Regions from separate parts of the Serratia sp. TSA_105.2 genome, predicted to be linked through region 3. Evidence: predicted binding sites of a transcription regulator. Region 3 holds the regulator's gene; each other region holds the start of a gene.

Evidence for each region. Region 3 encodes PurR, which represses purine synthesis genes. Its sites were predicted from a motif close to CANGCAAACGTTTGCNTG; they were not measured.
Region 1: serA (phosphoglycerate dehydrogenase) is a predicted target of PurR. The motif match lies at 2,773-2,790, and genes of this name have one in related genera.
Region 2: ACUTSC_RS00335 (NCS2 family permease) is a predicted target of PurR. The motif match lies at 2,649-2,666, and genes of this name have one in related genera.

The regions. Positions count from the first base shown of each region.
Region 1 covers NZ_JBQZFT010000005.1:32,782-38,644, forward strand. The annotation lists gene ACUTSC_RS16680 (oxidative stress defense protein) at 46-777, shown strand; gene ACUTSC_RS16685 (LysR family transcriptional regulator ArgP) at 826-1,719, opposite strand; gene rpiA (ribose-5-phosphate isomerase RpiA) at 1,924-2,580, shown strand; gene serA (phosphoglycerate dehydrogenase) at 2,873-4,111, shown strand; gene ACUTSC_RS16700 (5-formyltetrahydrofolate cyclo-ligase) at 4,160-4,768, opposite strand; RNA gene ssrS (6S RNA) at 4,821-5,003, opposite strand; gene zapA (cell division protein ZapA) at 5,044-5,373, opposite strand; gene ACUTSC_RS16715 (YecA/YgfB family protein) at 5,693-5,863, shown strand, end outside.
Region 2 covers NZ_JBQZFT010000001.1:75,878-81,740, reverse strand. The annotation lists gene ACUTSC_RS00340 (Na+/H+ antiporter) at 1-950, opposite strand, end outside; gene ACUTSC_RS00335 (NCS2 family permease) at 1,148-2,509, opposite strand; gene ACUTSC_RS00330 (VOC family protein) at 2,842-3,249, opposite strand; gene ACUTSC_RS00325 (glutathione S-transferase N-terminal domain-containing protein) at 3,297-3,965, opposite strand; gene ACUTSC_RS00320 (lipocalin-like domain-containing protein) at 3,962-4,405, opposite strand; gene bhsA (multiple stress resistance protein BhsA) at 4,602-4,862, shown strand; gene ACUTSC_RS00310 (LysR family transcriptional regulator) at 4,918-5,835, opposite strand.
Region 3 covers NZ_JBQZFT010000001.1:848,154-854,016, reverse strand. The annotation lists gene ACUTSC_RS03840 (I78 family peptidase inhibitor) at 1-182, shown strand, start outside; gene cfa (cyclopropane fatty acyl phospholipid synthase) at 256-1,407, opposite strand; gene punC (purine nucleoside transporter PunC) at 1,752-2,963, opposite strand; gene punR (DNA-binding transcriptional activator PunR) at 3,087-4,031, shown strand; gene purR (HTH-type transcriptional repressor PurR) at 4,028-5,053, opposite strand; gene cydH (cytochrome bd-I oxidase subunit CydH) at 5,378-5,467, shown strand; gene sodB (superoxide dismutase [Fe]) at 5,529-5,863, opposite strand, start outside.

The DNA of each region.
Region 1 (5,863 bases), on a different contig from region 3:
GGGAAAAGCCGGCGATCAGAGACAGCCTGTCATTAAGGAGACACTGTGAAGCTAAAAGCATTGGCTATGGCCGCAATGGTCGGATTAGGGACGTTACCGATGGCGCTGCAGGCGGCTGAAGTGCCTGAAGGGCCGCACGTCGTCACCTCCGGCACCGCCAGCGTGGACGCCACGCCGGATATCGCCACCCTGGCGATCGAAGTAAGCGTTTCCTCCAAAGACGCCGCCCAGGCGAAGAAGCAGGTGGACGAGCGCGTGGCGCAGTACTTTGATTTCCTGCAGAAAAATAACATCGAGAAGAAAGACATCAGCGCCGCCAATCTGCGCACCCAGCCGGAATATGACTACCTGAAAACCGGCGAGTCGGTGCTGAAGGGCTACCGGGCGGTGCGCCAGGTGCAGGTGACCCTGCGTCAGTTGGACAAGCTGAACGAGCTGCTGGACGGCGCGCTGAAATCCGGCCTGAACGAGATCCGCGCGGTGGAGCTGGGCGTCGCCAAACCGGACGTGTATCGCGAGCAGGCGCGGCAAAAAGCGATCGAAAACGCGACTCAGCAGGCCGAATCCCTGGCCAAAGGCTTCCACGCCAAGCTGGGGCCGGTGTACAGCATTCGCTACCGGGTTGCCAACTACCAGCCGATGCCGGTGGCGCGGATGTATAAGGCGGCCGGTGCGGCGGCGGAAAGCGACGCGGCGCAAACCTATGAGCAGCAAAGCATTCACTTCGACGATCAGGTGGATGTGGTGTTCGAGCTGCAGCGCAACGCCGCGCAGTAAGGTGTTCGTATTGAAGAAAAGGTTCGCTGCGGCGAACCTTTTTTCGTTTTAATCCTGGCGCAGCACCTGGTGGCCGTGTTCCAGCAGCGCGTCGGTCACTTTGCGCATCATGCGGCTTTCCGGCGCGAAGCGGTGCCAGTACAGCATGCGGCGCTGGTACAGCCCCGGCGTCAGATCGATCAGTTCACCGGATGCCAGCTCCTTTTCGATCTGCAGGTGAGGGATCATACAGCAGGTTGTGCCCTGGCGTGCCAGCTGCACGAAGGCTTCCGACGAGTTCACGATGTGGCAGGGCACGCTGCCCGGCGACAGATCGAAGTTCTGCTGCAGGAACGCCTGATGCATGTCGTCGAGATGATCGAAGGCCACCGCCGGCGCTTTCAGCAGCGCGGAGCGGGTGACGCCGTTCGGGAAGTAGCGCTCGGCGAAGCCGCTGGAGGCCACGAACAGGTAGTCCAGCGCCCCCAGCCGATCCACCAGGCAGCTCGGCAGCGGCTGCGGCTGAATACTCACTGCGCCCACCACCTCACCGCGGCGCAGCCGCTCCTGGGTGCGGGTTTCATCTTCCACCTGCAGATTCAGGCGAATGGGGGAGTCCGCCAGCACCGGCTTCAGCGCCGGCAGCAGCCAGGTTGCCAGACTGTCGGCGTTGACCGCGAGCGACAGCAGCAGCGGCGTATCGACGCCGGTATCGTTGCCCAGCCACTCTTCTTCCAGCAATTCCACCTGATGCAGCAGCGCGAGCAGCTTTTGCCCTTGTTCGGTGGGGCGCGGCGGCACGGTACGGACCAGCAGCGGTTGGCCGAACAGATTTTCCAGCTGTTTGATGCGTTGGGATACCGCCGATTGCGTGATACAGAGTTTTTGAGCGGCGCGCTCGAAGCCGCGCTCACGGATCACCGCGTCCAGCGCTTGCAGCGTACGATAGTCTGGGCGTTTCATCGGAAAGATATCCCTTAAATTAGAATGATACCGGCACTATGCCACATTTTGCGCACGGCGCAGGTGGAAAAATCACGCCCCCACCTCGCCGCCAAGCGGGCAAAAATGCGGGCTGCGGTAAATAAGTGTGATCCTGCCGGCGTGAAAAACAGCGTTTTACCCTATAATACGCACACGTTTTCGTACAGAGGCAAGGGACATATTATGACGCAGGATGAACTGAAAAAAGCGGTGGGCTGGGCGGCGCTGGAATACGTGACGCCGGGCACCATCGTCGGGGTCGGTACCGGCTCTACCGCCGCCCACTTTATTGACGCGCTGGGCTCCATCAAGCACCAGATCGAAGGCGCGGTGTCCAGCTCCGATGCCTCCACCGCCAAGCTGAAAAGCCTCGGCATCCACGTGTTCGACAGCAACGAAGTGGATTCGCTCGATATCTACGTGGATGGCGCGGACGAAATCAACGGCCATATGCAGATGATCAAGGGCGGCGGCGCTGCGCTGACGCGCGAGAAGATCATCGCCGCCATCGCCAAGAAATTTATCTGCATCGTCGACGCCAGCAAGCAGGTGGACGTGCTGGGCAAGTTCCCGCTGCCGGTGGAAGTGATCCCGATGGCCCGCTCTTACGTGGCGCGCGAGCTGGTGAAACTCGGCGGCCTGCCGGAGTATCGCCAGGACGTGGTGACCGACAACGGCAACGTGATCCTCGATGTGCATAACCTGAGCATCACCGACGCCATCGCGCTGGAGAACAAGATCAACGGCATCGCCGGCGTGGTGACCGTGGGGCTGTTCGCCAACCGCGGCGCGGACGTGGCGCTGGTCGGCACCCCGGAAGGCGTGAAAGTGGTCAAATAAGCCTCCGCCGTCTGTGGCCCGGCAGTGCCGGGCCGCATAATTCTTCGGTTAAAATATCTTTTCTGAAAAACGGCAAATTTGGTGACTTATGTCACATTGTGAAACCTGACTCCCCAAAGCTTCTGCCGAAAACTTTCCCTATGGCATTTTCTGCCGTAAACCGCCATCAACGCTGCGCCTTGTCCTGCCGGGCAGGCAATCGTTTGTATTGCCGCCCGCGTTATTTTTGTTATGTTGGATGGGAGCTGTGTCGTCACAGCCGCTTCTGAAGTCTGAACATAGGGTCGGGTAAATGGCAAAAGTATCATTGGAGAAAGACAGGATTAAATTCCTGTTGGTGGAAGGGGTTCATCAGAGCACGGTCGATAATTTACGTGCCGCCGGTTATACCAACATCGAATACCACAAGGGTGCGTTAGACACCGAATCGCTGAAGGCATCCATCCGCGATGCACACTTCGTCGGCATCCGATCGCGTACGCATCTGACCGAAGAGGTGTTTGCCGCCGCAGAAAAACTGGTGGCGGTGGGCTGCTTCTGCATCGGCACCAACCAGGTTGATCTGAAAGCGGCGACCAAGCGCGGTATTCCGGTCTTCAACGCTCCCTTCTCCAATACCCGATCCGTGGCCGAAATGGTGCTGGGCGAGCTGCTGTTGATGCTGCGCGGCATTCCGGCCGCCAACGCCAAGGCGCACCGCGGCGTGTGGCACAAACTGGCCGTGGGCTCCTATGAGGCGCGCGGTAAAAAGCTGGGTATCATCGGCTACGGCCATATCGGCACCCAGCTTGGCATTCTGGCCGAAGGGCTGGGCATGAAGGTGTTCTTCTACGATATCGAGAACAAGCTGCCGTTAGGTAATGCGCAGCAGGTGCGCCATCTGTCCGATCTGCTCAATATGAGCGACGTGGTGACGCTGCACGTGCCGGAAACGCTGGCCACCAAGAACATGATGGGAGCGGAAGAGCTGGCGCTGATGAAACCAGGCGCCATTCTGATCAACGCCTCGCGCGGCACCGTGGTGGATATTCCCGCGCTGTGCGATGCGCTGGCCAGCAATCACCTGGCGGGCGCGGCGATCGACGTCTTCCCGGAAGAGCCGGCAACCAACAGCGATCCGTTCAACTCGCCGCTGTGTGAGTTCGACAACGTGCTGCTGACGCCGCACATCGGCGGCTCCACTCAGGAAGCGCAGGAGAACATCGGCGACGAAGTGGCCGGCAAGCTGGCGAAATACTCCGACAACGGATCGACCCTGTCCGCCGTTAACTTCCCGGAAGTGTCGCTCCCGGCGCATGGCCCGAACGCCAGCCGCCTGCTGCACATCCACGAAAACCGTCCGGGCGTGCTGACGCAGATTAACCAGATCTTCGCCGAAGAGGGGGTTAACATCGCCGCGCAGTATCTGCAAACCGGCCCGGAAATCGGCTACGTGGTGATCGACATCGAAGCGGAAACCGCGCGCGCCGACGCCGCGCTGCAGCGCATGAAGGCCATCGACGGCACTATTCGCGCCCGTCTGCTGTTCTGATTAGGCGGCATGCCGCAACGAAAAAGGCCGGAGCGATCCGGCCTTTTGCTATTTAGGTTCGTGCCACGCCCAGCTGCAGAGCGGGGTGAGGATTTCCGGTAGCGGGATATCCCAGTGCTCGGTCGGCAGGTGCTCCACCTGCTGGCAATCATGGGCCAGCCCGATGGGATAGGGGCCGTCGCTCTGCCAGTTTTGCAGGGTGCGATCGTAAAAGCCGCCGCCCATACCCAGACGCTGCCCGGTATGATCGAATGCCACCAGCGGCGTCAGCACGACGTCCAGCTCGCCCAGCGGCAACACCTGGCGCACATCGAGGCGCGGTTCGAGAATATTGAAGCGATTGCGCACCAGCGGCGTTTCCGGCGCATAGCGCAGGAACAGCAGATGGCCCGGGCTGAACGGGTGCAGCACCGGCAGGTAAACCCGTTTTCCGAGGGTCCACAGTTGCTCTATCAGCGGCCCGGTGTCGAGTTCACCGTCAAACGACAGGAATACCGCGATGCTGTGCGCCGCCTGAATGCGTGCATGTGCGGCAAGGCGCTCGGTTATCTTGTCTGCGGCAAAGCGTTGCTGATCCGGCGTAAGTTCGCGTCGGCGTTGGCGAATGAGTTGGCGAATGGCTTGGCGCTGCTGCGCGAATTGGGGTTGAAAAGGCATCGTATCAGGCTTGCTCAGTGTGGCGTTCGGCACACATAAACCGCTGAGAAGGGGAATCTCCGAGATGCCGTCGCAGGCTGTAACCCTTGAACCCATGGTTCAAGGTGAACGTGCCGTCGCAATCTTAAGGCTTCTCGGCGCACCGAGCGTGCTCACCGATCGCGGAGCAACACATTCTGTTTGTACTAAATATCGGCTCAGGGGACTGGCCCGCTGGCGAACATCTCAGAGAAATTTTGTACTCGTTGCCGAAACTGTGATTTCAACAACTTAAGTTATTCGAATTGTGCATCCTGACGTTCAGAGATGCGACCTTGTTCAAGCAGCGCTTGTTCAATGGTCTGCTGCAGCATCCGTATGCGTTGTTCCATATTGGACGCATAGTCACGGGTTTTCAACCGTTCTTGAGCAAGTTCGTGACAGACGTTCAATGCCGCGATGAAAACCAGTTGCTCAGTATTGGAGACTCTAGTGCGAACTTTAAGATCTTGCAACCGTTGGTTAAGATCGTCCGCCGCCATATTCAACGCATCTTGTTGTTCTGGCGGGCAATTGACTCTTAACGAGCGGCCAAAAATTTGAATATCTACCGGTTGTGCAGACATGCCACCTTCCTGCCTAAATTTCGCGCCAGCCTTGTCCGCCCTGGCCGGGCCGTCAAAGCGGGCGCCACTATATATACCTCGGTACCAAGATACAACCCCTTTTTCAGTACCTGGTTGTAATCTACTGTGGCGCACATTGCCAGTCAAAAAAGGGTTTCAAAATGCGTATTTACCGCACTTTCGCCACCCGACGGCGCAGTGTGAAACCTGCCACATCGCGATTATAACTAGCCACTGAGGTGTCGCGCTTATCTGGTATAGCGACGGACCTTGGTGGTAGCATAACACGAACTTATCCTGCCAACGATGACGAATGCGCATGTCTATACAGAATACATTTCCAAGTTACCAATCTTTGACCGTGGCCCTCAACCAGCAGTCGGTGGCGCTGACCGCGGCAGAAATGCATGGCCTGATCAGCGGCCTGTTGTGCGGCGGCAGCCGTGATGCCGGCTGGCAGGCGCTGGTGCACGATCTGACCAACGAAGGC
Region 2 (5,863 bases), 770 kb from region 3:
AACAGGTACCAGGTCTGGATGGTCGGATCCAGCTCCGCCTGCAGGATAGAGGTTTCAAGAATGCCCGGCAGCTGCAGGCCCAACATGATGAACACCATGCCGTTGAACACGAACTCCAACATCGCCCATACGCTGTTGGCGCGCAGGCGCATCGCCAGCGGCGCGTTGCGGATCACGCCGGATTGGCTGATGGTCATCCCCGCCGCCACCGCCGCCAGGATGCCGGAAACGCCGATATGTTCGGCGATCAGGTAGGAGGCGAACGGCAGCAGCAGCAGGAACACGATCTGGGTCGCCGGGTCGTCGCCGCTCCAGCGGCTCATCACCCGCAGCGATTTACTGTAGGTCCAGGTGACCGCCACGCCGGCCAGCAGGCCGCCGATCGCCACTTTGAGGAACTCGAGGGTCGCGCCGCCCACGGTGAACACCATGGTGCCCATCGCCACCGCGATGGCGAACTTGAGCGACACCAGACCGGACGCGTCATTCATCAGCGCCTCGCCCTCGAGCACGCCCATGATCGGCTTGGGAATGCGCCCTTTACCGACGATGCCGGACAGCGCCACGGCATCGGTCGGCGACAGCACTGCCGCCAGCGCGAAGGCCGCCACCAGCGGAATGCCCGGCACCATGGCGTAGATCAGATAGCCGACGCCGACCACGGTGATCAGCACCAGCACCAGCGCCAGGCCGAGAATTTCACGCCCGTGGTGCAGGAATTCGCGCGTCGGCGTTTTCCAACCGTCAGCGAACAGCAGCGGCGGAATGAACAGCACCAGGAACAGTTCGGGATCAAAGTCGACGTGCAGCCCGAAATGCGGCCAGGCCAACAGGGCTCCGATGGCGATTTGCATCAGCGGCAGCGGCACCTGGAACGGCAACATGCGCGTCACCACCCCGGACAGGGAGACCACCAGGATCAAAATGAGGATTGTAAAAAAGATTTCCATGCTTTCCTTAGACTCTACGATTCAGACGACATCGGCTCAGGGCCTGCGTTGGTCCCGATAGTAGATCACTTTTTTTACAGCCGTTAAAGCTTGTTGTGCCTTTCAAAACGCGGTGCAGAACAGAAGAAGACTTATCTTAAGAAGGGAAATGCCGTGACAGATTCCCCCGCCCATCGGGCGAGGGAAACCCGAGGGGCTTAAATCGCCCAGCCGCCGGCGTAAAACGCCACCAGCGCCACGGCGATCAGCACGGTGCCGATGTTCAGCTTGCGCCATTCGCCGGAGAAGATGCGGCCGATGACCAGCGAACTGAAGCCCAGCATGATGCCGGTAACGATGTTGCAGGTCAGTACGATGAACACCGCGCACAGCAGGCCGGCCATCGCGTCGACGAAGTCGTTGAAGTCCAGCTTGGTGACGTTGCTCAGCATCAGCAGGCCGACGTACATCAGCGCCGGTGCGGTGGCATAGACCGGCACCAGATAGGCCAGCGGCGACAGGAACAGGATCAGCAGGAACAGAATGCCGACCACGGTGGCGGTCAGGCCGGTCTTGCCGCCCGCGGCGGTGCCGGCGGCGGATTCGATGTAGACCGCGGCGGGCGCGGCGCCCACCAGGCCGGAGAAGATGCTGCTCAGGGAATCCGAGGTCAGCGCCTTGCCGCCGTTGATGATCTGCCCGTCTTTATCCAGCAGGTTGGCTTGCCCGGCCACCGCGCGGATGGTGCCGGTGGCGTCGAACACCGCGGTCATCACCAGCGCCAGCACGCTCGGCAACACCACCGGCTGCAATGCGCCCATGATATCCAGGCTGAAGATCAACGATTTGCCGTCAGCATCCGCCAGGCTCGGCATGGCGAACAGCCCCTGGTATTTCACCGCCGGGTCGACGATCAGGCCGATGATGGAAATGGCGATGATCACCAGCAAAATGCCGCCGGGCACGCGCAGTTTTTCCAGGCCGAAGATCACCGCCAGGCCGACCAGCGTCATCACCACCGGGAAGGAGGTGAACGCGCCGAGCGCCACCGGCAGGCCATCCAGCGGGTTCTTCACCACCAGGCCGACGCCGTTGGCGGCGATCAGCAGCAGGAACAGACCGATACCGATGCCGGTGCCGTGCGCCACCCCCATCGGCAGGTTGCGCAGGATCCAGGCGCGGATGCCGGTGACCGAGATAATGGTAAATAGCACGCCCATCACGAACACCGCGCCCAGCGCCACCGGAATGCTGATGTGCTGGCCCAGCACCAGGCTGAAGGCGGTGAAAGCGGTCAATGAAATCGCACAGCCGATGGCCATCGGCAGGTTAGCCCACAGCCCCATCAGCAGCGAGCCCAGACCGGCCACCAGGCAAGTGGAGACAAACACCGCCGCCGGCGGGAAGCCCGCTTTGCCCAGCATGCTCGGCACCACGATCACCGAGTACACCATCGCCAGGAAGGTGGTCAGCCCCGCCACCACTTCCTGACGCACGCTGCTGCCGCGCGCGGAAATTTTAAAATAGCCATCAAGCCCGCCGGTTGGTTTTGCGGCGTGGTTCGCTTGAGAGTTCGACATAGGTTACTTCCCCTGTGTTTCATGAATCGGCCCGTTACAGCAGGCCTGTAATCTCGCCCGCGCCCGATCGCCACGTAATCGTTTACGTCACGTTCCGCATCCTTGCCCTTCCGTCGCATCGCCAACGGCGATGCGCACCAAGGCAAACGTTTAACTCGCCGCGCGCGGTACGGGTAATTTATGGTGGTTTATTCAAGGCAAACGATTATCCTGCCTTCCATAGCGTCTAATCAACTAAAGATCGCGGCAATTTATGCAGAAAGTGGCGGGAATGGCGCCTGCACGATAAAACCGGGGCGACGGGCGCCCCGGCGAACGCCGTCACGGCGAGATTATTGCGTCTGCACCGCGGCGGGATCCATATACATCAATTCCCAGATATGGCCATCCAGATCCTGAAAACCGTGGCCGTACATCACGCCGTAGTCCCGTGGCGGGTGATAAGTGTTGCCGCCGCCGGCGACCGCCTTGCGCACCAGTTCGTCCACCGCCGCCCGGCTGGGCTGCGACAGGCACACCAGCACTTCGGTGGTCTGTTTGGCGTCGCCGATCGGATTCGGGGTAAACACCCTGAATTTTTCATGGGTCAGCAGCATCACGTAAATCGTGTCGCTGACCACCATGCATGCGGCAGTGTCATCGGTAAATTGCGGGTTGAAAGTGAAACCCAGGTGGGTGAAAAACGCCATCGAGGCGGGCAGATCGCGTACGGGCAGGTTAACGAAGATTTGCGTAGCCATGGGCTACCTCCGATGAAGAATGACCCCATCGAGTATAGCCCATCCGGTTAGCTCAGCAGGTCGTAAGGGCCGCCCTGCTCCAGTGCCCGCTGGTAGGCGGGCCGGGCGTGAATGCGCTGCAGAAAGCCGCGCAGCTTCGGGCAATCATCCAACGCGCCGCGCGCCGCCATCGCTTCCAGCGGGAAGCTCATCTGAATGTCCGCCGCGCTGAAGTCGTTGCCGACGAACCAGCTGCCCTTGTTCAGGTGCTGTTCGAGGAATTCGCACTGCGGCGCGATCTGCTTGTCGAGATATTCGCGCTGCACGCCCTTGCCGATCGCGCCGGCCACTGGCCGCAGCAGCCAGGGGATTGGCGGCTGCCCGAGACGGCTGAACACCAATTTCATCACCAACAGCGGCATCAGCGATCCTTCGGCGTAGTGCAGCCAGTAGCGATACTGCTGGCGCGCGTGGAAGTCGGTCGGCATGAACATCCCTTGCGCGTCATAGGCTTCCTGCAGGTATTCGATGATGGCGCCGGATTCCGCCAGCGTCAGATCGCCGTCGACGATCACCGGCGATTTGCCCAGCGGGTGGATCTTTTTCAGCGCCGCCGGCGCCAGCATGGTCTGCGGATCGCGTTCGTAGCGTTGCACCTGATAGGGCACGCCCAGCTCTTCCAGAAACCACAGAATGCGCTGCGACCGTGAGTGATTGAGATGATGAACAATGATCATAAAGAAGCTCCTGTCCGCTGCCACACCAGTTCGCCCACCTGCACGCCATTGCCGAGCTGCAAGGGGACCGTGCGCAACGTCAGCCGATCGCCGCTGAAAGCGTAAAAACGCATCTGACGGCTGCCTACCCAGTTGGGGAACGAACAGCCTTCGACCTGATGCACCACCCGCTGCTCGCTTTCCTCCACCTGATAGCGGCCGAAGTAGCAAATCATATTGATGAAGGCCGCGCGGATCTCCCGCTCGGACCCCTGCGCCAAATCGTCGGCGGCGAAACGCGGCCGCACGGCGCTGTACAGCTGCGCCGCCATCGTGCCGTTGGCCTCATAGTGGATGCGCCCCAACACCTGCTCGCCCAGCGGGTAATTCAGCTCGCCGTTCTGGTTTTTGAACACCGACGACACCAGCGCCCAGCTGCCGATAAACGCGTTTACCGTCATTACGCTTCTCCGGTTAAAGATCGTCTGTAAAGGGTAGTGGCGATTTTTACCGCGCGCCAGCGGGTGAAAAAACAATCAATTTATTTGATAGAGATACTCAAAACTCTCCGATTTTTTATTCCAATCTGCCGCACTACTATTTAACACATCGAGAGACAACGGGCTCTCATCCAATCAATACGCTGAGGAATACATCATGAAAAACGTCAAAATTTTTGCTACCGCTGCGCTGCTGGCTACCGCTTCTTTCGCTACCTTCGCCGCTGACCTGCCTTCCAGCCAACCCGCTGCAGACGCCCAGAAAATCGGCGTAGTCTCCGTTAGCGGCGCCACCAACCTGAGCGCGCTGGAAAGCGAACTGGCCAGCAAAGCCGCCGCGTCGGGCGCCAGCTCATACCGCATCGTCGCCGCCGGTGGCCAGAACAAACTGTACGGCACCGCAGAAATCTTCAACTGATCGTCGAACAGCCAACCGACGGAAGAAAGAAGCCCCGCAAGGGGCTTTTCTCGTTTTAGCGAGCGTCGAAGCGTGTCGCCAGCTTCTGCAGGCGAAACTGCTCGGTGATGAAATCGACAAAAACCCGGGTTTTGGTCGGTAAGAATTTGGTGGTGGGAAAATAAAGGTGCATGCTGCCGCGATCGACATACCAGCCCGGCAACACCCGCACCAGGCGGCCGTTTTCCAGATAAGGCACCGCATTCGGCATGGCGATCAAGGCAATGCCCAAGCCCATTTCCGCCGCCCGCGCCGCCGCCTCCGGCTCGTTTACCGTCATGCCGATCGCCATCGCCGGCGCATGCTGCTCGTTTTCCGCATTGCGCAGCGGCTGATGGCGGATACGCCCGGTCTGCGGCGAACGGATGAAAATCCCGGTGTGTTGCGCCAGCTGTTCCGGCTGCCGCAGCGGCGGCCGTTGCCGCAGATAATCCGCCGAAGCCACCAACACGCCGTGTGCGGGCGCCAGCTCGCGCGCAATCATCCCCTGAGCCAGTTCGATGCCGCCGCCCAACGCGGCGTCGAAGTGCTCGCCGATCAGATCCACCTGGCGATTATCAAAATGCCAGTCCGGCACGATCGCCGGATAACGCGCCAGAAAATCCGGCAACATCGGCAACACGAAATTCAGACCGAAAGCGGTGCCCATGCTGATCCTCAGGCTGCCGGCCGCCACGCCACCGCTGCTGCTCAGGCCCTTCAACGCGCACTGAATCGACTGCAGACCACCGCTGACTTCCTGCAAAAAACGCTCACCCTCTTCGGTCAGGATCAGCTGGCGAGTGTTGCGCTGGAACAGGCGCACGCCAACCAGCGTCTCCAGCCGGGTGACGTTTTTGCCCACCGCCGCCGGGCTGAGGCCCAGCTTGCGGCCGGCGGCGGAAAAGCTGCCGTTTTCCGCGCTGCTGACGAAGCATTCCAGGTGTCCCAGCATACTTTTCCTCTATGGATTTCAAACTAAT
Region 3 (5,863 bases):
GCGGTGCTTCGCAGTATCAAAACTTCGTCGGTAAGCCGATGACCTCGCTGGAAGGCGTGCGGATCGACGCCAAGGTGCGCGCCATTCCGTACAACTCTGCCGTCACCATGGATTTCAACCTGCGCCGCCTGAACTTCCTCGGCGATAGCAACGATAAAATCATTCGCGTTTACTGCGGTTAACCCGCAGGGTCCGAAAGAGCAAAAAAAAGCCCCGGCGATGATGTTGCCGGGGCTTTTTCATTGGGGGAAACGTTCAGCGCGCGACGCGAATGCCGCCTTCAACGCCTTTCGGGCTGAACACCACCTGCCACAGCTGCAGATCGCGCGCCCGGAAGGCGCCGGCGCAGGCGTTCAGGTAGTAGCTGAACATCCGCTCGAAGCGTTCGGAATAGCGCGGGGCAAGCTGTGGCCACGCCTGTTTGAAGCGTTCGAACCAGGCCATCAGCGTGCGATCGTAGTCGGCACCGATGTTGTGCCAGTCTTCCATCACGAAATGGCCCTCGCTGGCTTCGGCGATATGGCTCACTGAAGGCAGGCAGCCGTTCGGGAAAATGTACTTGTTGATCCACGGATCGACGTTCATGTCGGTTTTGTTGGAGCCGATGGTGTGCAGCAGGAACAGGCCGTGCGGCGCCAGATTGCGCTCTACCACGTTGAAATAGGTGCGGTAGTTTTTCGGCCCGACGTGCTCGAACATACCGACGGACACGATGCGGTCGAACTGCTGATGCAGATCGCGGTAATCCTGCAGCAGGATCTGCACATCCAGCCCGGCGCAGCGCGCCTGAGCCAGCTTCTGCTGTTCGGCAGAAATGGTTACGCCGACCACTGACACGCCGTAATGCTTCGCCGCATAGGCGGAAAGACCGCCCCAGCCGCAGCCGATGTCCAGCAGGCGCATACCTGGCTGCAGCTGCAGTTTTTCGCAGATCATCCGCAGCTTCGCTTCCTGCGCTTCCTCCAGCGTGGTGGCGTCTTTCCAGTAGCCGCAGGAATATTGCATGTAAGGATCGAGCATCAGGGTAAACAGATCGTTGCCGAGATCGTAATGTTCTTTGCCGACGATCCAGGCGCGCTTTTTCGATTGCAGGTTGGTCAGGCGCGCGGCGGCGATACGCAGGGTATCTTTCAGGTGGTGGGGGAGTTTCTTCTCCAGCCCGGCGCTGACCACGCGCTGGAAGAACATATCCAGCCGTTCGCACTCCCACCAACCGTCCATGTAGCTTTCGCCCAGGCCCAGCGACCCTTGCTGCAGGACGCGTTTAAAGAAATCGGGATTTTTAACCTGAATATCGAAAGGGCGCGATCCGTTGATTTCAATGCCGGCCAGACCGAGCATTTCGTGCGCGATACGGTACCACTGATTGTCCTGGATGCTCAGATCTTCTATACACGATGAACTCATAGCTTCTCCATCACCTTCTTCTGACTGATGACCCGTTAGGAAACAGCTTAGACAATTTCTGCGGGTGCATACGTTTACCGGCGGAAAATAGGCCCGCGGCGTCTGATATCCGACTATGAACAGAGGAAATTTAAAGAAACGACCCGGCGCGAACGGCGCGGGATAAACGCATCCTTAAAAAAAGAGTGTGACGCAAAGCGCGTACACAAGTGCTAATTGAGATATAGAGATTATAAGGTGTTACTTTACAAGGTTGTTTTTGAGTATAGGCGTGCCGAGACGTTGACTCAACTGTAAATCGCACTCGGCACGCATATTCTTTAAGTGATTATTAAACTTGGTAATTATGACGCTGAGTTAGCATGTTCCCGCTGCGCCTTTTGCTGCGCGTCAACTGCTTTTCCCCGCTGCAGGAAATACCCCAGCGCGGCCAGGATCACCGTCGATACCATTACCGTCACCGTCGCCAACAGCGGCTGGGCAATGAACGCCGACACCAGCATGCTCGCCACAAAGCACAGCCCCAGCTGCAGCGTATTTTGCAGCGCGGCGGCCTTGCCGCTGCTTTCCGGGAACGGCATCAGCGCATTAGCCACCATGATCGGATAGCCGGCGCCGTTGACCAGCGCCATCACGCAGAACGGGATCAGCAGCGTGGTGAGCGTCGGTGCGGTCAGGGTCGCCACCAGATACAGCGCCACCATGCTGACACCATAAGCTACCAGCAGCCACGGCAGCAGGGTTTTGCCATTGATGCGCTTCAGCGCGGCACGGCAGCCATAGCCCCCCAGCAGGAAAGCCAGCGTCTGCGGCACATAGCTCAGACCGATGTCGCTCGGGCCATAGCCCATATCACCGAGGATGAACGGCGAGCCGGTCAGCCAGGCGAAGAAGCCTGCCGAGCAGGCGGCGTACATGGCGACGTTGCCGCTGAACACCGGGGATTTCAACAGTCGCCAGAAGCTGACGCCGTTTTTTGGCGCCTCGGCGGTGGGCTGCGTTTTGGCACGCTCTTTGAGCATCAGCGTCGGCAGCAGCAACAGTACGGTGATGGCCAGCAGCACGGCGAAGATTGCACGCCAGCTGGCGTGGTTCAACAGCCAGGCGCCCAGCAGCGGCGCCAGCGCCGGAGACAGCGCGACCAGCGGCATGATGGTGGCGAATACGCGATTGGCCTGGCCTTCGCGATAGCGGTCGACCACCAGCGCTTGCCAGATGGCGGCGGCGGAACAGACGCCGACGGCCTGAATAAAGCGCAGGATCCAGAGCTGCACGGCGTTCTCTACCCACAGCATGCCCAGGCAGCCGAGGCCGAACAGCGTCAGGCCGATCAATAATACCGGTTTGCGGCCCAGACGGTCGGAGAGCGGCCCCCACAGCAGCTGCGCGAAGGCGAAGCCGGCCAGGAAGATGCTCAGGCTGGCGCTCACCGCGCCGGCGGAAATTTGCAGTTCCTCCCGCATGGCGCCGAAGGCGGGGAGGTACATATCGGTCGCCAGATAACCCAGCATGCTCAGGCCGGCGAGGTAGAACATAAAGCCAAAGGAATTTCGCATGGTATTTCTCGTTAATATTTTAGTGTCGCAGGTTTTTAGCGCCGGCCAGTGTATCCGGCTGGATCTCTGCTTGTGAAACGGTAATATTTGCAAAGTGCTGTTAAAAAAATTGAAGGCAAAGCGATGTGGTCTGAATATTCTCTTGAAGTGGTCGACGCAGTGGCGCGTACCGGCAGTTTCAGCGCGGCGGCGCAGGAGCTGCACCGGGTGCCGTCGGCGGTGAGCTATACCGTACGGCAGCTGGAGCAATGGCTGGCGGTGCCGCTGTTTGAGCGGCGCCACCGCGACGTGGAGTTGACGCCGGCCGGCGCGCTGTTTATCAAGGATGCGCGAGTTGTTATCAAAAAAATGCTCGACACCCGCCGCCACTGTCAGCAGGTGGCCAACGGATGGCGCGGCCAGCTGAATATCGCGGTCGACATCATCGTCAAACCGCAGCGCAGCCGTCAGCTGGTGTTGGATTTCTACCGTCATTTCCCCGACGTCGAATTGATGCTGCAACCCGAGGTGTTCAACGGCGTGTGGGATGCCTTGGTGGACGGCAGGGCGGATATGGCGATCGGCGCCACCCGTGCGGTGCCGGTCGGCGGCGGTTTCGCCTTCCGCGACATGGGTTATATGAACTGGCTGTGCGTGGTCAGCCCGCAACATCCGCTGGCGCAGTTGACGGGGCCGCTGAATGACGATCAGCTGCGGCCGTACCCTTCGCTTTGCCTGGAGGACACCTCGCGCAATCTGCCCAAGCGCGTCACCTGGACGCTGGATAACCAGCGGCGGCTGGTGGTGCCGGACTGGACTTCGGCGCTCGACTGTTTGTGCGCCGGGCTGTGCGTCGGCATGATGCCGGCGCATCGGGCGCTGCCGCGGGTGCAGCGCGGTGAGTTGAAGGCGTTGCAGCTGCAGCAGCCGTTTCCTGCCAGCCCTTGCTGCCTGACCTGGCAGCAGGATAAACCGTCACCGGCGATGAGCTGGCTGCTGGCGTATCTGGGCGATGGGGAAACGCTGAATCAGGAGTGGCTGAGCGAGGTGGAACCGGAAGCCGCGCAGGCTTCCGGCGCGGGGGATTAGCGGCGGTAGTCGATGAACGGGCCGTCGGCGACCGAGCGGCGTTCGATCAGCTTCGGATGCACTTCGATCACCTGCGACTCTTCGCGTTTGCTGATAATGCGATCCAGCAGCATGGTGAAGGCCATTTCGCCCAGACGCTCTTTCGGCTGGTGAATGGTAGTCAGCGCCGGGGTGAAGTAGCGGGCGTTGCGCACGTTGTCATAGCCGATCACAGAAATATCCTGTGGCACCCGCAGCCCCAGCTCGTCGGCCGCGCAGATGGCGCCCATCGCCATGATGTCGCCGCCGCAGAATACCGCGGTCGGCCGCTGTTTTTGCGACAGGATTTGGTGCATCGCCTTGTAGCCGGACTCCGGCTCAAAGTCACCCTGGACGATCCACTCTTCGCGGATGTCGATATGCGCTTCCTGCAGCGCCTTCATAAAGCCCTGATGACGGCCGCCGCCGGTGTTGCGCGACAGCTGGCCCGGAATGGCGCCGATATCGCGGTGGCCGCGCTCGATCAGGTAACGGCCGGCCAGATAGCCGCCTTCGAACGCGTTATCGATGATGGTATCGGTGAAGTCGCCGCGCGCAGCGCCCCAGTCCATCACCACCATCGGGATATTACGGTAGTCTTCCAGCATGCCCAGCAGCTGATCGGGGTACTCGGAGCACATGACCAGCAGGCCGTCGACGCGTTTTTGCGCCAGCATCGCCAGATAGGCGCGCTGCTTATCCAGATTATTGTGTGAGTTGCACAGGATCAGGGTGTAGCCCTTGCTGTAGCAGCTGTTTTCCACCGCCTCGATCACTTCGGCAAAGTAGGGCGCTTCGCTCGAGGTGGCCAGCAGGCCGATCGACTTGGTGTGATTGACTTTCAGGCTGCGCGCCACGGCGCTCGGCGAGTAGTGCAGTTCTTTGATGGCGGCCCACACGGCCGCTTTGGTCTCTTCGGCGACGAAACGAGTCTTATTGATGACGTGGGAAACGGTGGTGGTGGAAACGCCCGCGCGTTTGGCCACATCTTTAATCGTTGCCATGTAAGGAATGACTCCTGAACTCACATGTTTACAGCATGTAAGTGTGATGTTAATCGTTTGCCTACGTAGATCCTTCTCCAGAGAAGCGAAAACTGAGTTTTTAGTGTGTTGAAGTCTTCAGCGCTTAATCAGGAGGGGCATGGATGCCGGTACGCAGTTGTGAACTGCGAATTTTGTCGCATATTGAACAAAAGTGGAAGAGGTAATCGAGATTATAAACCGGGAAATGATAACAAGATTTTGTCGGCGAACTGTGGGAAAATGATTTGACGTACTAATTGTGCGCCTTTTATCCTTAGGAAAGCCCATTTTAAAGGAGTTGTCATGGATACCGAATTGAAGATGTCGCTGTTCACCACCGTCTGCGCGTTAGCGGTCATTATCGCTTTCAGCTTCGTTGCCGCGTTGAACTGATTTACCCCCGGTTATAAAAAAGGCGCAGCCTGGCTGCGCCTCATCACCTCAGAACCTGCGCTTACGCCAGGTTTTCCGCGGCGAAGGTCCAGTTGACCAACGCCCAGAAGTTTTCCAGGTATTTTGGACGCGCATTGCGGTAATCGATGTAATACGCGTGTTCCCACACGTCAACGGTCAGCAGCGGTTTGTCTTCACCGGTCAGCGGGGTGGCCGCGTTGGAGGTGTTGACGATCGCCAGCGCGCCGTCTGGTTTTTTCACCAGCCAGGTCCAGCCGGCGCCGAAGTTTTTCACTGCGGCATCGGTGAACTGCTCTTTGAACGCAGCGAAGGAGCCGAAGGATTTGACGATCGCCGCCGCCAGTTCGCCCTGCGGTTCACCGCCGCCCTGTGGCG